Regions from separate parts of the Streptomyces sp. NPDC051207 genome, predicted to be linked through region 3. Evidence: riboswitches for the same ligand, from Rfam matches in the RefSeq annotation. Region 3 holds a riboswitch; each other region holds the start of a gene.

The links. A riboswitch is a leader RNA that binds a small molecule or an ion and turns the genes downstream of it on or off. The one in region 3 is predicted to bind cyclic di-AMP.
Positions count from the first base shown of each region.
Region 1: linked by a shared signal. The riboswitch ahead of AB0M97_RS07305 (transglycosylase SLT domain-containing protein) and the one ahead of AB0M97_RS03180 (M23 family metallopeptidase) in region 3 are both predicted to bind cyclic di-AMP.
Region 2: linked by a shared signal. The riboswitch ahead of AB0M97_RS22740 (M23 family metallopeptidase) and the one ahead of AB0M97_RS03180 (M23 family metallopeptidase) in region 3 are both predicted to bind cyclic di-AMP.
Region 4: linked by a shared signal. The riboswitch ahead of AB0M97_RS08540 (transglycosylase family protein) and the one ahead of AB0M97_RS03180 (M23 family metallopeptidase) in region 3 are both predicted to bind cyclic di-AMP.

Region 1 covers NZ_JBFBAX010000005.1:104,106-109,281, forward strand. The annotation lists gene fahA (fumarylacetoacetase) at 1-876, opposite strand, end outside; gene AB0M97_RS07300 (HAD family hydrolase) at 1,390-2,328, shown strand; gene AB0M97_RS07305 (transglycosylase SLT domain-containing protein) at 2,343-2,822, opposite strand; cyclic di-AMP (ydaO/yuaA leader) riboswitch at 2,826-2,993, opposite strand; gene AB0M97_RS07310 (polyprenyl synthetase family protein) at 3,525-4,535, shown strand; gene AB0M97_RS07315 (DUF2092 domain-containing protein) at 4,840-5,176, shown strand, end outside.
Region 2 covers NZ_JBFBAX010000024.1:86,083-91,258, forward strand. The annotation lists gene AB0M97_RS22730 (alginate lyase family protein) at 1-1,183, shown strand, start outside; tRNA gene AB0M97_RS22735 (tRNA-Met) at 1,232-1,305, shown strand; cyclic di-AMP (ydaO/yuaA leader) riboswitch at 1,652-1,809, shown strand; gene AB0M97_RS22740 (M23 family metallopeptidase) at 1,821-2,855, shown strand; gene AB0M97_RS22745 (PrsW family intramembrane metalloprotease) at 2,890-4,251, opposite strand; gene trmB (tRNA (guanosine(46)-N7)-methyltransferase TrmB) at 4,302-5,120, opposite strand.
Region 3 covers NZ_JBFBAX010000002.1:299,448-304,623, forward strand. The annotation lists gene AB0M97_RS03165 (GNAT family N-acetyltransferase) at 1-123, opposite strand, end outside; gene AB0M97_RS03170 (HPr family phosphocarrier protein) at 337-618, shown strand; gene AB0M97_RS03175 (GntR family transcriptional regulator) at 834-1,523, opposite strand; gene AB0M97_RS03180 (M23 family metallopeptidase) at 1,823-2,599, opposite strand; cyclic di-AMP (ydaO/yuaA leader) riboswitch at 2,612-2,777, opposite strand; gene AB0M97_RS03185 (pitrilysin family protein) at 3,003-4,391, opposite strand; gene AB0M97_RS03190 (pitrilysin family protein) at 4,388-5,176, opposite strand, start outside.
Region 4 covers NZ_JBFBAX010000006.1:75,109-80,284, forward strand. The annotation lists gene eno (phosphopyruvate hydratase) at 1-1,219, opposite strand, end outside; gene AB0M97_RS08540 (transglycosylase family protein) at 1,701-2,408, opposite strand; cyclic di-AMP (ydaO/yuaA leader) riboswitch at 2,413-2,585, opposite strand; gene AB0M97_RS08545 (transglycosylase family protein) at 2,769-3,752, opposite strand; gene AB0M97_RS08550 (cytochrome P450) at 3,932-5,176, opposite strand, start outside.

The DNA.
Region 1 (5,176 bases), on a different contig from region 3:
CCGCAGGTCGTAGCCGCCGGGTTCGTCGTCGGTGTCGTCCAGGTAGGGCAGCAGGTCGTGGGTGCGCCGCGGGGGTGCGACGCGGGCCGCGTCCAGGGCGTCCAGCGGGGTGATCCACGCGGAGACGGAGGTGGCGAAGGACTTGCCGAGGAACGGGCCGAGGGGGACGTACTCCCAGGCCTGGATGTCGCGCGCGGACCAGTCGTTCAGCAGGCACAGCCCGAAGACGTGCTCGCGGAAGTCACCGAGCGCGACCGGGCTGCCCAGCGCGGACGGCACGCCGACGACGAAGCCGACCTCCGCCTCGATGTCCAGGCGGACGGACGGCCCGAAGACCGGCGCCGGGTCGGTGGGCGCCTTGCGCTGCCCCGAGGGCCGTACGACGTCCGTGCCCGAGACGACGACCGTGCCGGAGCGGCCGTGGTAGCCGATGGGCAGGTGCTTCCAGTTCGGGGTGAGGGAGTCCTCGGCGTCGGGGCGGAAGATCTGGCCGACGTTCCGGGCGTGGTGCTCGGAGGCGTAGAAGTCGACGTAGTCGGCGACCTCGAAGGGCAGGTGCAGGGTCACCTCGGACAGCGGGTGGAACAGCGGTTCCAGGGTCTCCCGGTGCGAGGGGACCGTCACCCACGCCGTCAGCGCGCGCCGCACGTCCGACCAGGCGGTGCGGCCGGCGGCCAGCAACGGGTTCAGGGTCGGCCGCGCGAGCAGGGAGGCGTACGGCGAGCCGAGCGCGCGGGCCGCGGCGCCCGCGTCGAGGACGTGGTCGCCGAGCCGGACGCCCACGGTCCGCTCCTCGGAGCCGGGGAGCGAGAACACGCCGTACGGAAGGTTGTGCGGGCCGAAGGGGTCGCCCTCGGGTACATCGAACGGGGGCATGGGGTGCTGCCTCGCTTTCGTGTGCGCCAGGTGTGTTCCACGCGTCGTGGGACCGCGCCACACGTTACGGCCGGTCTGTCGTTCTTGGGCGCACCGCTTCCGCTTCCGTACCAGAAGTTGTCCACAGGCAGGTGTGTGATCTTGACGGAGCGGTGGGAGCAGGGTGACTCCGGGCGCGTGCCGGAAGGCCGCCGGCCGGGGCTCCCGGCCGTCCTCGCCTTCGGTAGGTGGCGGAGCACGTTGGCGCGAACCGGAACCGAGGGCTCGACAGGGGCGCTTCACGCACCCCGGCACACGGTCGCGCGCCCCCGGACGGGACCGTCCAGCGGTCCCGGAGAGGACCGTTGAGCGGTTCCGGACAGGACCGTTCAGCCGGTGACCGGCAGTGCTCAGATGCGGCTGGTGAAGACAAGAAACGGCTGGTCGGGATCGGAAATGACGGGTGGGGAACAGAATTGACGGGTGGGAAAAGCGCGGTGAGGCGAGGGCGCGCGATGTCCGTATTCTCTGATCATGCCCGCACCCCTCGCATACTCACTGATCGCCACCGACCTGGACGGAACGCTTCTGCGTGGTGACGACACCCTCTCCGACCGGTCGCTCGCCGCGCTCGCGCGGGCGGCCGAGGCAGGCGCCCGGCATCTCGTCGTGACCGGGCGCCCGGCCCCCCGGGTGCGTCCGCTGCTCGCCGATCTCGGCAGCACGGGGCCGGCGGTGTGCGGGCAGGGCGCGCAGGTCTACGACGCCGGTACGGACCGCCTGCTGTGGTCGGTCACCCTGGACCGGGAACTGGCCGAGACGGCGCTCGGCAAGATCGAGGCCGAGGTGGGTGAGGTGTTCGCGGCCGTCGACCAGGACGGCGTGGACGGGCTCACGCTGATCGAGCCGGGCTACCTGATGCCGCACCCGACCCTGCCGGCCGTGCGGGTCGACCGGCGCGACGCCCTGTGGCAGGAGCCGATCAGCAAGGTGCTGCTGCGCCATCCCGGGCTGTCCGACGACGAGTTGGCGGCGACGGCGCGTGGAGTGGTCGGCTCCCTGGCGACGGTGACCATGTCGGGCCCGGGGACCGTCGAGCTCCAGCCGTGCGGCATCACCAAGGCGACCGGTCTGGCACTGGCCGCCGAGTACCTGGGGATCGGCCCGGACCGGACGATCGCCTTCGGGGACATGCCCAACGACATCCCGATGTTCGACTGGGCCGCGCACGGCGTCGCCATGGCCAACGCGCACCCCGAACTGAAGGCCGTCGCGGACGAGATCACCCTGTCGAACGAGGACGACGGCATCGCCGCCGTCCTGGAGCGACTGTTCCCCGCGGTCGGAGCGGGAGCCGCAACCGCGGCCGGAACGGGAGCCGTGGCCGGAGCAGGAGCGGGAGCGGGAGCCCCGGCCAGGCCCAAGCCCAGGGCCGCAACCGCGGCGGTCCCGAAGCCCCGCTCCCCCCAATAGGCGCTCCGTCCGACTCAGTACGCCCCGAAGACGTTGTCGATCGAGCCGTACCGCTGGGCCGCGTAGTTGCAGGCGGCGGTGATGTTCGCGACCGGGTCGTACGGATCGAACGACGTGCCGGGCACGTGGTACGCCAGGAAGGTGGGGTCGATGACCTGGAGCAGGCCCTTGGACGGCGTACCGGCGGCGGCGTTGGAGTCCCAGTTGTTGATGGCGTACGGGTTGCCCGAGGACTCCCGCATGATGTTGCGGTGGATGCCGTCGTAGGAGCCGGGGATGCCGTGCTCCGCCATGACGGCGAGGGACTGGCGGATCCAGCCGTCGAGGTCGTCCGGGTACGCCGTCGCCGCGGCCGGGGCCGGCGCGGCCGGGGTGGCGGCGGACGCGCTCGTCGCGCCGATCAGCGGAAGGGCGAGCACGGCGGCGCCGGCGGCGGCGAGCTTGCGGACGAGGCCGCGGTTCCCGGCACGGCGGGACTGAACGGATGCAGGCATGGCGAATGTCCTCTCCTGCGCCTGCGAGGTGAGCTGTCGGGTTCGGGCGGGAGGTGCCCGGCCGGGCCCTGTGACGGGCACGGCTTCACCCCGAGCCGTTCCGGTGCGGTGACCGGTCCGGCGTCTTGCCTGGGTCCCCCGCTCCTGCCTGCGAGTGGGTTCGTGGTCGGTGGTGCGGGCGGTGGCAGGACTCGGCGTCCGCCCGACAGGCCGGGAACGTATGCGAGGGCACATGTCCGGAACAAGGGACCGGATCACAGAACGCCCGGGTTGACCTTGGTGTGAGGCATATGGGGAGCTTGATCCTCCGCCGTCGCCAAGGTGCAACTCGCCCGTGGCGCGCGGGGATGCGGGCGCGGGGAGTGCGGTGCCGCGCCCGGGGAACGCGTGACTCAACTCACGGGCGCGAGCCGTGAGGAGCATCTGGGGCCAAGGGGAATTCGAGTGCCAAGCTCGACAAAGAGGACATCAGGCACGTGTCCGGTGCTTTGTCGGGCGAGTCGTGTAGAGCCGCACATGTCGGCTATGTCGTTATCTGTCGAGTGATCGAGAAAATGCCGGTCGTGATCCGATAGCTGGTGGCCTGGACGGGTGGGCGCTGGCGGTGATCGAAACATGACCGGATACGCTGACTTGAGTGAGGGCAGCGACCTATCGACAAACAGGTAATCGCCAGTAGGCGCCAGCAGACAGGAGACCTTCGTGACCGTCGTCGGGCCGTTCGGGCTGAGCGTGCGGGACCAGGCTCTGGAGGCCGATGTCCAGGCCGGGTTGGCGGCTGTCGAAGAAGGGTTGCTCGAAGCAACCAAGAGCGAGGTGCCTTTCATCACCAAGGCAGCCCAGCACCTGATGCGGGCGGGCGGCAAGCGGTTCCGTCCCCTGCTGGTGATGCTGTCCGCGCAGTTCGGCGACCCCTACGCGCCCGGGATCGTGCCGTCGGCCGTCGTCGTCGAGCTGACCCACCTGGCCACGCTGTACCACGACGACGTGATGGACGAGGCCGAGGTGCGCCGCGGGGTCGCCAGCGCGAACACCCGCTGGGGCAACTCGGTGGCCGTCCTCACCGGCGATTTCCTGTTCGCCCGCGCCTCGCAGATCCTCGCCGACCTCGGGCCCGAGGCGGTCCGCGTGCAGGCCCTCGCGTTCGAGCGGCTGGTCACCGGGCAGATCCTGGAGACGGCGGGACCGCAGGACGGTCGAGACCCGGTCGAGCACTACTTGGACGTGCTCGGAGGCAAGACGGGCTCTCTGGTGGCGGTGTCGTGCCGGTTCGGCGCGATGATGTCCGGCGCCGACGAGCGGGTCGTGAACGTCCTCACGCAGTACGGCGAGCGGCTCGGGGTCGCCTTCCAGCTCGCCGACGACGTGCTCGACATCGCGTCCGAGTCGGCCGAGTCCGGCAAGACACCGGGCACCGACCTGCGCGAGGGCATCGCGACGCTGCCGGTGCTGCGGCTGCGGGAACGGGCGGCGCGGCTCGGTCTCGCCGAGGACCTCGCGCTGTGCGAGCTGCTGGACTCCGACCTCAGCGACGACGTGCGGCACCGGAAGGCGCTGGCGGCCCTGCGGGCGCACCCGGCGCTGGAGCAGGCCCGGCGGGACACCATCCGGTACGCGGAGGAGGCGCGCACGGCGCTGGCCCCGCTGCGGGACTGCGACGCGAAGGTGGCGCTGATGGAGCTGTGCGACGCGGTGGTGCACCGGGCGGGTTGATCCGGTGATGCGGTGGGCGGGCCGACCCGGTGATGCAGACGGGCGGGCCGACCTGCCGCAGCCGACCCGACCCCTACTGGTCGGGGGAGTCCCGGAGCCCTCGTGTCATACCCCAGGTGTACGCGGAGCTGGGCCCCCGGGCTGACGCAACTCGGCGGCGGATTTGGTCAGATGGATGTCACGGACAACACCACTGCTCACCGATTCGGGTGACAATGGCGGCTCGGGGTGGGACCGGCGCGAGTACACGAGACGCGGGGACACGAGACGGACAGCCGCCGCCGACGACGGAGGTAAGGCACACATGGCACCGTACGCATCCGACGACACCACGACCGCCGGGGAGGCCGACGACCTCAGCGCGGGCCGGCGCAAGGCCGCGCGGTACGTCGTCCCGGTGGCGGTGATGGGGCTGGCCGCCGCGACCATCGGGCTCGTGCCGGCGATCGCCGACTCCGGTGACCCCGACCTCCCGGAGATCACCGCCCAGCAGCTCATCGAGAAGATGGCCGAGTCGGACGTGCAGCAGCTGTCCGGCACCGTGAAGATCAGCACGGACCTGGGGCTGCCCGACCTCGGCGGGCTGGAGGACAGCCTGCTGTCGGGCGCCGGCCGGACGGACGGCGAGGACGGTTCGCCCG
Region 2 (5,176 bases), on a different contig from region 3:
TGCCGGGCCCGACAGGCCGCCCGTCGGCCGTCGCCGTCGCGTCGCCGCGCTTCTCGCCCTGCCCCTCGCCGCCGCCCTCGTCGCCTCCTGCGGAACCTCGGGGCCGGACGGCCGGACCATGGCCCGCGCCCTGCCCGCCGACGCCGACTTCACGCACCCGGGCGTCCTCGTCGGCGAGGACCAGCTGGCCGTCGTACGGGAGAACGTGACCGCGGGCAGGCAGCCGTGGCTGAAGGCGTACCTCGACATGCGGGACAGCAAGTACGGCTCGTACAAGTACCGGCCCGAGCCCCGCGAGACCGTCATCTGCGCCGCGGGCGGGCGGTCCGGGGGCGGATGCGCCGAGGAGCGCGCCGACGCGATCGCCGCGTACACCCAGGCCCTGCTGTTCACGGTCACCGGCAAGCGGCAGCACGCCGTCAAGGCCAGGGAGATCATGGACGCCTGGTCCGCCAGGCTGAAGGGGCACGGCATCCAGGACGCCGGGTGGGCCGCCTCCACCTGGGCGCGGGCCGCGGAGCTGGTGCGGCACACGCCGGACGCGGGCTGGCCCGCCGAGCGCGTGCGGCGCTTCGAGGACATGCTGCGCAGCGTCCACCTGCCCGCCGTCAGCCGGAAGGCCCCGGACGGCAGCGGCAGCCAGGACCTCGTCATGACCGACGCGGCGATCTCCATCGCCGTGTTCCTGGAGGACCACGAGGCGTTCGACCGGGCGCTGCGGCGCTTCCGTGCCCGCGTGCCCGCCTACTTCTCCGGGAAGAGCGGCGTCACGCAGGACACCTGCCGCGACCTGCGGCGAGCCGGCCGGGGCATCGCCGCCACCTCCCACATCGCCGAGACCGCCTGGCACCAGGGCGTCGACCTGTACGGCGAGGTCGAGGACCGGCTGACGGCCGCGCTCGCCCTGCACGCCCGCCACCGGCAGGGCAAGCCCGCGTCCGCGGCGCGGTGCGGCGGCCGGACCGGCCGCGGCGCGGCGGGCGGCAGCGTCGGCAAGGCGGGCAACGGCGTGGGCCCCGGCCTGGACGTCGCCCTGCACCACCTTCAGGACCGGCTCGGCGCATCCGTTCCGGGCGCGCGCCGGCTCACGGCCGGGGCGCGGCCCGCCGGGACGGACAACCTGTTCGTGGCCTGGGAGACCCTCACCCACGTGGCGAAGCGGGGGGAGCGGCCCGCCGGATAACCCTGGCGCCCGGCGCTCCGTGGATGACGTACACTGGAGTCACAACGACGCGGGGTGGAGCAGCTCGGTAGCTCGCTGGGCTCATAACCCAGAGGTCGCAGGTTCAAATCCTGTCCCCGCTACTGAAGGCCGAGGGCCGGAATCCGGAAGGGTTCCGGCCCTCGGTGTTTTTCCAGCCCGAGCCCGACGTCCTGCGCCACGTACCGAGGACTCCCTCCACTCACATACCGTGATCGGCTCGTCCCCCTGCGACAACAACTGATGCAACGTCAGATTTCTTTTGGGGTTCGGGATGTTTGCCCGAGGGGTTCGCGGGGCTGTCAACTCGCCCGATTTTCGCCGGTCGTGCCGGATAAGTCTGCCCAGGGTTCGTTAATGATCAAGAGGAACAGCTTGGAATCCACGCCCCGAGTCTATTAACGTTCGATAACGCAGCGCGGTCGTCCCAGCCGTCACAGAAGGCGGCTCCGTGCTCACGCGCCGAATTCCGCAAGGGAACCGGGGAACCAACACCCTGGGGTGAATCGCGCGTAGGTCCTCGTGGCAGCACGACGGATATACGCGCGTAGGAGACCTTCCTGCTCCGAACCCGTCAGCTAACCCGGTAGGCGAGAAGGAAGGAAAGGAGTACGCCCACGTGGCGTCCAACACGCCTGCCCCCGAGGCCCCGTTCGTGCCCGGACAGCGCACCGCCGACACCTTCGGTTACGGCGAATACCGCAGCGACGAAGGCCCGTTCGAGGAGTGGAACCCCACCGAGGAGTCCATCCGCCCGGTACGCGGCAGGCATCGCGTCGCCAAGCAGCGCGGCGGCGGGCTCGCCCGCAGCTCCACGGTTCTCGGCGTCGGCGTCATAGCCGCCGTCGGCGCGGGTGGCATGGCCACCGCGCAGACCGGCAAGCCGCCGGTGTCGATCTCCATGCCGGACCTGCCCAACATGGGTTCCCTCATCTCGGACGACGACACCCCCGAGGGCAGCGCCACCCCGCTCAGCGGTGTGGGCGTCGCCTACGCCGCCACCGCCGACCAGGGCACCGCCGACGCCGGTGAGGCGCTGCGGGCCCGGATCATGGCGCAGGCCGAGCAGCAGCAGAACCAGGCCGACAGCAAGGCCGCCCAGGCCGCCGTCGAAGCCGCCGAGAAGGCCGCCGCCGAGGCCGCGGCCAAGGCGGAGAAGGAGGCCCGGGAGAAGGCCGCCGCCGCCAAGGCGAAGGCCGAGGAGGAGGCCCGCAAGAAGGCCGAGGCCGAGCGGCTCGCCGAGCTGGCCCGCCAGTACGCGATGCCGCTGTCCTCGTACACCATCAGCTCCGTCTACGGCCAGGCCGGCGCGATGTGGTCCTCCGGCTACCACACCGGCGCCGACTTCGCCGCGCCCACCGGCACGCTCCTCAAGGCCGTCCACACGGGCACGATCACCGAGGCGGGCTGGGCCGGCTCCTACGGCTACCGCACCGTCCTCACCCTCGAGGACGGCACGGAGATCTGGTACTGCCACCAGTCGTCCATCAACGTCAGCGTCGGCCAGAAGGTCACCACCGGTGACGTCATCGGCCGCGTGGGCGCCACCGGCAACGTCACCGGGGCCCACCTCCACATGGAGGTCCACCCGGACGGCGCCGGCAGTGGCATCGACCCGCTGGCCTGGCTGCGCAGCAAGGGCCTCAACCCCTGAGGGACCACCCCCGGGACGCTCCTGAGGAACCCGGTTACGACTGGTAGGGGTTGTACGCGGGATACGGCGCGGCCTGGCCGTACGCCGCCTGACCGTACGCGGTGGGGCCGTGCGTGGCCGGGCCGTGCATCGGCCACGGTGGTGCGTACGGCGCCGGCGGCAGGTGCACCGGGACGGGCGGCGCCGTGACCCGGGCCGCGTACTCCAGGGCCGGGCGGGCGGCGTCCCGGCGGGCCCACAGCTCGTTCAGCAGCTCGCGCTCCCGGGCCGCGAAGCCGGCGCCGGCCTTGCCCCGCCGTCCCCGGTGCCGCAGGAACGCCAGCGACGTCGCGTACGCCTCGTACCGGGCCACGTCCCGCGCCGCTGCCTTCCCGGCGTGCCGGCGCGCGTACGTGCGCGCGATCCGGCGGGCCCGCATCGAGCCCAGCGCGAACGGCTCCGGGGGCGTCAGCCAGCCCGCGACCGCGTAGGCGGGCAGTTCGGTCCGCACGGTGCGCAGTTCGCGCTGGCGGGTCCAGATCACCAGCCACGTCAGCAGCCCGAACGCGGGCACCATGAATGCGGCGTACACGGCGATGAACCCGAACCGGCCGAACGTCGTGGAGCCGTTCCAGAACGCGTGCATGCCCATCGCGAGCAGCAGCCCGGTCAGCGGCAGCGCCACGCGCCGCGGCAGCCGGTGGTCGGCGGAGAGTGCGGTGATGCCGAAGCCGATGCCGGTGAGGACCGTGAACAGCGGGTGCGCGAAGGGCGACATGACGATGCGGACGAAGAAGGTCGCCGCGGTGACGGAGGCGAGGCCGCTGTCGCCGGTGAGTTGGTCGGTCCCGAAGGCGGTGCCGAGGTAGAGGATGTTCTCGGTGAACGCGAAGCCGGTGGCGGTGACCCCGGCTATCACCACGCCGTCGAGGATGCCGGTGAAGTCCCGTCTGCGGAACAGGAACACGAGGAGGACGGCGGCGGCCTTGGCGCTCTCCTCCACGACCGGCGCTATCACGGTCGCCCCGAGAATGTCGGCGCTCGACGGGTCGGCGGTCGCCGTCGCTATCCATCTGGTGGCGAAGCTGTTGGCGACGATCGCTATCAGCGCCGCCGCGCACGCCCCCCAGGCGAACGCGAACACCAGGTTCCGCCAGGGCCCCGGCTCGACCCGGTCCAGCCAGCGGAACGCGGCGACGAGCAGCGGCACCGGCAGGACCGCGAGGCCGAGTCCGACCAGGAAGCCCTCGGTGCCGGTCTGTTCGCGGACCAGGGCGAGGATGACGAGCCCGGACAGCGCGAGGAGCGTGCTCAGCGCTCCGTAACGCACCCACCCGCGCTGCCACCAGTGCGCGTGCCGCAGTGCGCCGCCGGCGGGACCGCTCGGGGGCGTCGGGTACGGGGGACAGGTGGCCACGGCAAGGACCCTAACGAGGAAAGGGCGCCGCCCGCGGGGAAGGGGCGGGCTCAGGCGCCGGCGGTGGGTCGGTCTTCGTGCTGTACGCGACGGAACAGCAGGTCGTTCACGACATGTCCCTTCTCCAGTCCCTGGCCCTCGAAACGGGTCAGCGGACGGAACGCGGGACGGGGCGCGAAACCGCCGTCGGGCCGGGTGTTCTCGAACTCGGGGTGCGCGGTGAGCACCTCGAGCATCTGCTCCGCGTACGGCTCCCAGTCGGTCGCGCAGTGCACGATCGCGCCGGGCTTCAGCCGGGACGCGGCCAGCGTCAGGAACTCCGGCTGGATCAGGCGCCGCTTGTGGTGCCGCTTCTTCGGCCAGGGGTCCGGGAAGTAGACGCGCAGTCCGGCCAGCGAGGCGGGGGCGAGCATCTCGCGGAGCAGGATGATCGCGTCGCCGTTGGCGACGCGGACGTTGGACAGGCCCTTGTGGTCGGCGAGGTTCAGCAGATTGCCCTGGCCGGGGGTGTGGACGTCCACGGCGAGGACGTTGGTGGCCGGGTCGGCGGCGGCCATCTGCGCCGTGGCCTCGCCCATGCCGAAGCCGATCTCCAGGACGACCGGGTTGTCGTTGCCGAACAGCTCGGCGAGGTCGATGACGCCGTGCCCGTCGATGTCCAGGCCCCACGTGGGCCACAGCCGCTGCAGGGCGTCCGCCTGGCCCGCGGTCACGCGGCTGCGGCGCGGCTGGAAGCTCCGGATCCGCCGCTCGAAGTGCGACCCGGCGGGGTCGGCCCTCGGCCCGTCCGGGAAGCGGGGCCCGCCCTTGGGCCGGGCAGGGCGGGGCGGGGCCCCGGGGGCGGACCGGGGGGCTTCTGGGGAGTTCACGGAGTCAGACACAGTACGTCGATTTTACGGAAAGCCCCGGGGCCGGTTCCGCCCTG
Region 3 (5,176 bases):
GCTGACCAGGCGCTCGGCGTCATCGACGGTGATGGGGCGGACGCGGGCCGTGCCGCCGTCGCGCAGCACCACGTCGGCCTCCCAGTGGGCGGGGTACTCGTGCCGGTCCGACGAGGTCTGCATGGGCCCCAGAGTACGGCTCGGGTATGACAACGGCGCGGGGCAGTCTGTGGACGACAGCCACCTACGAGGACAATGACGGCATCCGGGCCGAGGCCGCGGTCCGGAGTCGTTCCCGGGCGGTGCAGGGCGCCGTCCGGGGCCTGCTTCACGGTATGGAAGACTGGTCTAGACATCTGGTCCAGACAACCCGAGACATCTGAAGGGCAGCAACACATGGCTGAGCGCCGCGTCAACGTCGGCTGGGCCGAGGGTCTCCACGCCCGCCCCGCCTCCATCTTCGTCCGGGCCGCCACGGCCGCAGGCATCCCGGTGACGATCGCCAAGGCCGGGGGCGACCCCGTGAACGCGGCGTCCATGCTGGCCGTCCTGGGGCTCGGCGCCCAGGGCGGCGAGGAGGTCGTCCTCGCCTCCGACGCCGAGGGCGCCGACGCCGCCCTGGACCGCCTGGCGAAGCTGGTCGCCGAGGGCCTCGAGGAGCTTCCCGAGACCGTCTGAGCGACCGAGCACCAGCGCGCGGAGCCGTGCCCGTTTTCCGGTGGGCGCGGCTCCGCCGTTTTACGGCAGGCTCTCCGGGAATTCCCGGAGGTGATCCGGGGGCACCCGGTAATGGGCATGCGGAAGCAGCGCGGTGACGCAATTGCACACCGCGCGAAAAGGGCACACCGAATTGCTCCGCGTCGAATATCTTTTCTTTGTATACGGCTCCCGTGTTAATGCCGCAGGCTCGCCGTGTTGACGGGATGTTGCGAGTTCCTCACACGGTCCGGGCCCCGGGAACCGAACCGCAGCCGGTGCGCGGCGCCCGAGCGCTCGGTGTGCAGCGCCGTGACGGCCCGCGCGCGCTCGCCGTCGCCGCGGGCCACGGCGTCGACGATCGCGCCGTGCTCCGCCCAGGTCTCCGCCGGGTCGGCGGGGGCCTCCACCGCGTACATCCACGCGATCTTGTGCCGCAGCTGGGTCAGCACCGAGCACAGCGCCGGGCTGCCGGAGGCCTGGGCGAGCGTCTCGTGGAACCAGCCGCCCAGGGAGCGCAGGTCGTCGCTGTTGCCACGCCGGGCGCGCTCCTGGCCGAGCCGGACCAGGCCGCGCAGCACCTTCAAATGGGCCTCGGTGCGGCGCTGGGCGGCCCGGGACGCGCCGAGCGGCTCCAGGAGCAGCCGCATCTCCAGCAGGTCGGCGGCCTCCTGCTCGGTCGGTTCCGCCACGCACGCGCCCGCGTGCCGCCGGGTCACCACGAACCCCTCGGCCTCCAGGGTGCGCAGCGCCTCCCGGACGGGGACGCGCGAGACGCCGTAGCGGCGGGCGAGCAGTTCCTCGGTGAGCCGGCTGCCGCGCTCGTAGACACCCGCGACGATGTCGTCCCGGATCGCCGTGCACACCGAGTGCGCCGGAATACGCATGACCGACCTCCGCCTTAATCCCCGTGAAACGCCGACGATGGACGCGTGTTCCGTGACTCTAGGGCAATGAGGCCGAATTTCCGACGGCGGGCAGAAATTCATGGACGGTTTTTGGACGTGCGCCTCCCGAAACGCCGAAAGCCCCGGCTGGTGAGCCGGGGCGGGGCGTCATCACCGGCGCGTGTCACCGGGCGGGCGCCGCGGGTGTGCGCGCCGGAGTCCCGGACGCGCCGGGCGCCTCGGATGCCGACGCCGTGCGGGCGGGCGTCTCACATGCCGAGGCCGCGCGGGCGGGCGCCTCAGATGGTGACGCCGTGGGAGCGGAGGTAGGCGACGGGGTCGATGTCGGAGCCGTACTCCTGGCTCGTCCGCGCCTCGAAGTGCAGGTGTGCCCCCGTGACGTTGCCGGTCGCGCCGGACAGGCCGATCTGCGTGCCCGGGGCCACCCGCTGGCCCACCGAGACGCCGATGGAGGACAGGTGGCCGTACTGGGTGTACGTGCCGTCGTTCATCCGGATGACGATCTGGTTGCCGTACGCGCCGCCCCAGCCGGCCTCGACGACGGTGCCCATGCCGACCGCGCGGACGGGCGTGCCGCCGGCGGCGTGGAAGTCGACGCCGGTGTGGCTGCCGGAGGACCAGACGGCGCCGCCGGACTTGTAGCCGGTGGAGACGTACGAACCGGCGATCGGGGAGACGTAGGTGCCCAGGCGCTTGCGCTCGGCCTCGCGGGCGGCGCGCTCCTTGGCCTCGCGGGCCCGTTCGGCGGCCTCCGCGGCGGCCTGCGCCGCCCTCTCGCGGGCGGCCTCGACGGCCTTGCGCTCCGCCTCGGCCACCTCGGCGGCGTGCTGCTGGGCGGCGACCTGGTCGGCGATCCGGTCGGCGACCGTGTCGCCGATGGCGACGACGGGGGTCAGACCGGTCTGTTCGGCGGCCGATTCGGCGGCGTGCGCCGGGGGCGTGAGGGTGCCGACGACGCCGGTGGCGGCGAGTGCCGCCACGCCCGCCGCGCGGGCGGTGGAACGCTGTATTCGGCCGGGACGACGGTGCTTCCCTGTGGCGCGCGTGAACGCCATGTAGCGGTTTGTCCTTTCCTTCCCTCTCGCCTACCGGGTTAGCTGACGGGTTCGGAGCAGGAAGGTCTCCTACGGACCCCCACGCTTCACGCGCGGGCGTCCGATTCACCCCAGGGACTGCTGACGGGTCCCCGGCTCCCCTGGCTCGCGCCGTACGGGGACTCGGCGATGACTGTCCGGTGCCGCGGGTGCGGCGCACTGCCTGACGGACAGCCCGGATGACGCTAAACGGGACATCTTTCAATCCCCAAACGGATCGCGGCTTTTGTAGCGCATGCCACAGCTCAGACAGGCAGCCTCCCTAGCAATCCAAGTCAATTCCGGCATAAGGGGGCCCTGGTGGCGCTTCCGCCACCAGGGCCCCCTGGTTCACGCGTGTTCCGGCGTGCCCTTCGCGTGCGGGCTACTCCGCGGCAACCACCGTGACGTCGCCGATGCCGAGGGCCTCGACGGGCGCCTTGATCTGCGCCGCGTCGCCGACGAGGACCGTCACCAGCCGGTCCACCGGGAAGGCGTTGACGACCGCCGCGGTGGCCTCCACGGTGCCGGTCGCGGCGAGCTGCCGGTACAGCGTGGCCTGGTAGTCGTCGGGCAGGTGCTGCTCGACCTGGTCGGCCAGCGTGCCGGCGACGGCCGCCGCCGTCTCGTACTTGAGCGGCGCGACACCCACCAGGTTCTGCACGGCGACGTCGCGTTCGGCGTCGGTGAGGCCCTCCGCGGCGAGCGTGCGCAGCACCGTCCACAGGTCCTGGAGCGCCGGGCCGGTGTTCGGGGTGTCGAAGGAGCCGCTGATGGCGAGCATCGCGGCGCCCGAGCCGTCCGGTGCGGACCGCAGGACCTGCGCGAACGACCGCACGCCGTAGGTGTAGCCCTTCTCCTCGCGCAGGACGCGGTCCAGGCGGGAGGTGAGGGTGCCGCCCAGGCAGTACGTGCCGAGCACCTGCGCGGGCCACACGCGGTCGTGGCGGTCCGGCCCGACGCGGCCGATGAGCAGCTGCGTCTGGACGGCGCCCGGCCGGTCCACGACGACCACGCGGCCGGTGTCGTCGGCGGTCACCGGCGGCACGGGACGGGCGGCGGCCGGGGAGCCGGTCCACGCGCCGAGCGTGTCGCCGAGCAGGGCGTCGAGGTCGGTGCCGGTGAGGTCGCCGACGATCACGGCCGTGGCGGTGGCGGGCCGCACGTGCCGCTCGTAGAAGGCGCGCACCGCCGCCGCGTCGACGGCGGCGACCGTCTCCTCGGTGCCCTGACGCGGACGCGACATGCGCGAGTCCGCCGGGAACAGCTCCTTCGACAGCTCCTTGGCGGCCCGCCGCGCGGGACTGGCCAGCTCGTGCGGGATCTCGTCGAGACGGTTGCGCACGAGCCGCTCGACCTCGCTGTCGGCGAACGCGGGCGCCCTGAGGGCGTCGGCGAGCAGCCCGAGCGCCTTGGCCAGGCGGGAGGCGGGCACCTCCAGGCTCAGGCGCACACCGGGGTGGTCGGCGTGCGAGTCGAGCGTGGCACCGCAGCGCTCCAGCTCGGCGGCGAACTCCTCGGCGGAGTGCTTGTCGGTGCCCTCGGAGAAGGCACGCGCCATGATCGTGGCGATGCCGTCCAGGCCCGCGGGCTCGGCCTCCAGGGGCGCGTCCAGCAGCACCTCCACGGCGACGACCTGCTGACCGGGGCGGTGGCAGCGCAGGACCGTCAGGCCGTTGCCGAGCGTGCCGCGCTCCGGTGCCGGGAACGCCCAGGGCTTGGGCTCGCCGGCCTGCGGGCGGGGGTGGAACTCCATCGTGGCGAGCTCGGTCACTTCGCCGCCTCCTCGGTCTCGTCGGTGGCCGCGGCCTCGGTGTTCTCGGCGTCCTCGGCGTCCTGCGCTTCGGCTGCGACGGGCTCGTAGACGAGCACCGCGCGGTTGTCGGGGCGCAGGCGGGCCTTGGCGACCTCCTGGACCTCCTCGGCGGTCACGTCCAGGACGCGCTGCACGGCCGTGAGGGCGAGCTGCGGGTCGCCGAACAGGACCGCGAACCGGCACAGTTCGTCGGCGCGGCCCGCGACCGTGCCGAGGCGGTCCAGCCACTCGCGCTCCAACTGGGCCTGGGCGCGTTCCATTTCCTCGGCCGTGGGGCCCTCCTCGGCGAACCGGGCGAGCTCCTCGTCGATCGCGGCCTCGATGACCGGCACCTCGACGTCGCCGGACGTCTTCACGTCCAGCCACCCGAGGGACGGCGCGCCGGCGAGCCGCAGCAGGCCGAAGCCGGCCGCCACGGCCGTACGGTCCCGTCGCACCAGCCGGTTGTACAGGCGCGAGGACTCCCCGCCGCCGAGGACGGTCAGCGCCAGGTCGGCCGCGTCGCACGCGCGTGTGCCGTCCTGCGGCAGGCGGTAGGCGGCCATCAGGGCACGCGCGGGGACCTCCTCCTCGACGACCTCGCGCAGCTCCTCGCCGATCACGTCGGGCAGGGTGCCGTCCCGGGGGGCGGGCTTGCCGTCGTGCCCGGGAATGGAGCCGAAGTACTTCTCGATCCAGGCGAGCGTCTGCTCGGGGTCGATGTCGCCGACCACCGAGAGCACGGCGTTGTTGGGCGCGTAGTA
Region 4 (5,176 bases), on a different contig from region 3:
CCTCGATGCGCAGCAACTGGTTGTACTTGGCGACGCGCTCGGAGCGGGCCGGGGCGCCGGTCTTGATCTGGCCGCAGTTGGTGGCGACGGCCAGGTCGGCGATGGTGACGTCCTCGGTCTCGCCGGAGCGGTGGGACATCATGCACTTGAAGCCGCTGCGCTGGGCCAGCTCGACGGCGTCCAGGGTCTCGGTCAGCGAGCCGATCTGGTTGACCTTGACGAGCAGCGCGTTGGCGGCGCCCTCCTCGATGCCGCGGGCCAGGCGCTCGGGGTTGGTGACGAACAGGTCGTCGCCGACGAGCTGGACCTTGTCGCCGAGCTTCTCGGTGATGGTCTTCCAGCCCTCCCAGTCGTCCTCGAACAGCGGGTCCTCGATGGAGACCAGCGGGTACGCCTCGACCAGCTCGGCGTAGTACTCGGTCATCTCGGCCGCCGAGCGCTCCTTGCCCTCGAAGAGGTAGGAGCCGTCCTTGTAGAACTCGGAGGCGGCGACGTCGAGCGCCAGGGCGATCTGGGAGCCGGGGGTGTAACCGGCCTCCTTGATCGCCTCCAGGATGAGGTCGAGGGCCTCGCGGTTGGAGCCGAGGTTCGGGGCGAAGCCGCCCTCGTCGCCGAGGCCGGTGGCCAGGCCCTTGCCCTTCAGCACCTTCTTGAGGGTGTGGTAGACCTCGGTGCCCCAGCGCAGCGCCTCGGAGAAGGACTCCGCGCCGATCGGGGCGATCATGAACTCCTGGATGTCCACGTTGGAGTCGGCGTGCGAGCCGCCGTTCAGGATGTTCATCATCGGCACCGGCAGCAGGTGCGCGTTCGGGCCGCCGAGGTAGCGGAACAGCGGCAGGTCGCTGGCCTCGGATGCGGCGTGCGCGACGGCGAGCGAGACGCCGAGGATGGCGTTGGCGCCGAGGGAGCCCTTGTTGTCGGTGGCGTCCAGGTCGAACATCGCCTGGTCGATCAGGCGCTGCTCGGTGGCGTCGTAGCCGACCAGCTCCGGGCCGATCTGCTCGATGACGGCCAGGACGGCCTTCTCGACGCCCTTGCCCTGGTAGCGGTTCGGGTCGCCGTCGCGGAGCTCGATGGCCTCGAAGGCGCCGGTGGAGGCGCCGGACGGGACGGCGGCACGACCCGTGCTGCCGTCGTCGAGGCCGACCTCGACCTCGACCGTGGGGTTGCCTCGGGAGTCCAGGATTTCCCGGGCTACGACGACGTCGATGGACGGCACGAGCATCTCCTTCTTGGGATGTGACGCTGGAAGTGCGGGGCACGTGAGCCTCGGCGGCCCTGGGCGTGCCATGCGACTAGAGCCTAACCGCCCCCGGGCCGTCGGCCAGCCGACCGACCGTCCCGTGGACAGACAGACGGTACCCATTGTTCATCGACGGAACAAAGGGGGTGGTGGGTGAAGAGTGGGGGAAGAGGCGGGGGCGCGAGGGCGGCGCGGACGCGGGAGGGCGGGCGCGTGGGCGCGGGGGGGGGATGGCTCCGGGGTGGCGTGTGGCGCGCGTGGGGGCGGGCACGTGGCGCGCGTGGGCGTGGCGCGCGTGGGCGTGGCGCGCGTGGGCGTGAAAAAACCCCGCCCCGGTGCGTACGGGGGACGACGCACCGGGGCGGGGAGCCCGTGGGGACGGGGGCGGCTCTCACGGGACCCTGTCAGGGGACGGGCCCGCTCCGTGAGGGCGCCGGGGTTCGGATCGAACCGCGGATCACTTCAGGTGCAGCTGCTGACCCGGGTAGATGAGGTCGGCGTCCTCCACGATGTCCTTGTTCAGCTTGAACAGCTTCGCCCAGCCGCCCTTGACGTCGTGCTCCTCGGCGATGGTGCTGAGGGTGTCGCCCTTGACGACCTTGTACTCGCCGTCGCCCTTCTTGACCTTCTTGCCGGTCGGCGTGGTGACGGTCTTCTTCGCGGCCGGACGCTCCTGCGAGCGGGAGGCGGGCTGCTCGGCCGAGCGGTCGGTGGTGGCGGTGTCGCCACCCGCGCTCTGGCCGGAGCCCGACGCGGAGCTGCCGGAGCCCGACGCGGAGCCGCCGTCGTACGACGCGTTCGACAGGCCGGTGCCGCAGACCGGCCAGGCACCCTTGCCCTGGCCCGCGAGCACCTTCTCGGCGATCTCGATCTGCTGCGCCTTGGTGGCCTGGTCGGCGGTGGAGGCGTACTGCGTGCCGCCGAAGGCCGCCCAGGTGGAGGCGGAGAACTGCAGACCGCCGTAGTAGCCGTTGCCGGTGTTGATGGACCAGTTGCCGCCGGACTCGCACTGGGCGACGGTCTCCCACTCGGAGGCGGTGGCGGCGGAAGCGGTGCCGGACGCCATCAGCGGGGCGGCGACGGCGGCGCCGGTGACACCGGCGATGGCGATGGCGCGAGTGGCCTTGGACGGACGACGGTGCTTGCCCTTGCCGGAAAACAGCATGGTTGGATCCCCTCACCGACGCCTACGAGGTGAGCTGTCGGGTTCGGGCCGGTTGAGTTGCCCGGCCGCACGGCACCTCACGGTGCGCGCGGCTTCACCCCAAGCCGGTTCCAGCACAACTGCCGGTTCCGGCACCTACCTTGGGTCCCCCGCTCCTGCCTACGGCGCTTGACGCGACGACTGTAACCGGGCCGCCACTGGCAGGATTCGGCGTTGCGGCGGCCGGTGCCCGCGATGGCGAGCGATCTCGACCGTAGCCACGCGCCCCACCGAATTTCAAAGACGATCAGGGCTTCTGAGACCTATCTCTCACCGCGTTTAAAACGGACATTGCACGGCGAACCAGGACGCGAACTGCCGCTACTTTTCGGCCGTTTCGCCCTGCACCGCAAGCTTCTGACCGGGCAGGATGAGGTCCGGGTCGCCGCCCACCTCTTCCTCGTTCGCGGTGTACAGCTCGCGCCATCCGCCGCGGAGGTCGAGGGAGTCGGCGATGGACCAGAGACTGTCTCCCGCGCGGACGGTATAGGTGCCGTCCACGGCATCCCGGGCGGCCGCGCCGCGCGAGGCGTGCCGTCCGGCGGAGCCGCCCTCACGGTCGCCGCCGACGACTTCCTCGGCGCTGGGGCCGCGGTGGCGGCCGGCGCCGGTCCCGCCGGTTTCCGAGCCTTCCGAAACGCCGTCACTCTGCCCGGACTTGTCCGAGTCGTCCCGCTTGGTGAGGTCGACGGATTCGCCGGATTCGTCCGTGATGACCGTGCCATCGGCGGTGGCCGTGGAGTCCGCGGAGTCCGAAGAGTCGGTGGTCGCCCCGCCGGGCGAGGTCGAGGCCGAGGGGGACGGCGAGGCCGATGCCGACGCGCTCGACTCGCCCGAGCCGTCCAGCGAGTCGAGCAAAACGGATGAATCGGAAGTATCCCCAGATTCGGGTGACTCGGACACGCCCGTGTCCACTGCGGCGTCACCGCTGTCGCCGTCGAGCCCGGCGAGCAGCCCACAGGTCGGCCAGGCGTCGGCGCCCTTGTCGGCGAGGATGCGCTCGGCGACGGCTATCTGCTGCGAGCGGCTCGCCTGGTCGGCGCTGGACGCGAAGTCGAGACCGCCGTACGCCTCCCAGTCCTCCTGGGTCACCTGGAGCCCGCCGTAGTAGCCGTTGCCCGTGTTCTGGCTCCAGGAGCCTCCGGTCTCGCACTCCGCGACCCGGTCCCACGAGGCGCCGTCGGCCGCACTGGCGCCGGTGGCGCCCAGCAGCGGGATGGCGATGGCGGAGCCGGTCACTCCGGCCGCGACAAGGAGAGCCGGAGCCTGGCGGGGGCGACGGTGACGACCGTTCCCGGAGAGCATGCGGGGACCTTTCGCGAGGCAGCGGTGAACGGCGCGGCGAATGGACTCGGCGCCACGCTGATCCGTGAACGTATAGGCATTCGATCACTTGTCACAAGTTCATGCCGCGCAGATCACGTGAAGATCACAGACTTGACCGCGTGTCATGTTTGCCCGCCCGCGTGCCGGCAGGCGTGCGGTCAGCGTCTCGGGGTGAACTCGACCGGCAGGGTGCGCAGTCCCCGCATGATGAGCCCGCCGCGCCACCGCAACTGGTCCGGTTCCACGGCCAGTCGCAGGTCCGGCAGGCGGGTCAGGAGCGTGGCGAGCGCGGTCTGTCCCTCCAGGCGGGCGAGCGGGGCGCCGAGGCAGTAGTGGATGCCGTGCCCGTACCCGAGGTGCTGGTTGTCCTTGCGGCCGAGGTCGAGGACGTCCGGGTCGGCGAACCGCTCCGGGTCCCGGTCCGCCGCGGCCAGCACGACGAGGACGGGGTCGCCGGGCGCGATGTCCTGGCCGCCGATGGTGAGCGGTTCGGTGGCGAACCGCCAGGTGGCCAGCTCCACCGGGCCGTCGTAGCGCAGGAGTTCCTCCACGCCGGTGGCGAGCAGGTCGTGTTCGCCCGCGGCGAGGGAGTCCTGGAGGCGGGCGCGCTGCCCGGGGTGGGTGAGGAGGGCGTAGGTGCCGTTGCCTATCAGGTTGACCGTGGTCTCGAAGCCGGCGAACAGCAGGATGAACGCCATCGCCGCCGCCTCCTTCTCGGTGAGGTGCTCGCCGTGGTCGGAGGCGCGGATCAGGCCGGAGATGAGGTCCTCGCCGGGGGCCGGTTCGGCCGGCAGGGCGGCGCGCTTGCGGTGGATGAGGTCGGCGAGATAGCCGCGCACCTTCTTCACGGACCGGGCGACCCCGCCGCGGGGCCCGCCGCCGTGCCGGATCATCATGCCCGCCCAGTCGCGGAAGTCGTCCTGGTCCTCGCGGGGGACGCCGAGCAGGTCGCAGATGGCGTAGATGGGCAGCGGGAAGGCGAACTCGTGGATGAGGTCGGCGGAGCCCCGGTCGGCGAAGCCGTCGATGAGCCGGTCGGTGAGTTCCTGCACGCGGGGCGCGAACTCGGCGACGCGGCGGGGCGTGAACGCCTTGCTGACCAGCCGGCGGAGCCTGGTGTGGTCCGGGGGGTCGATGTTGAGCAGATGGGTCATCAGCTCGGCCTTGCGTTCCCCGGGGATGCCGGTCTTGCCCTTGGCGTGCTCGGGTTCGTCGTGGTGTGCCGGGTTCTTGGACAGGCGCTGGTCGGCGAGGGCCTGCTTGGCGTCGGCGTGGCGGGTGACCAGCCAGGCCTCCACGCCGCTCGGCAGCCGGGTGCGGTGCACGGGGGCGTGCTCGCGCAGCCAGGCGTAGGCGGGGTAGGGGTCGGTGGCGGACTCCCAGGTGAACAGTTCGGGCGCGGT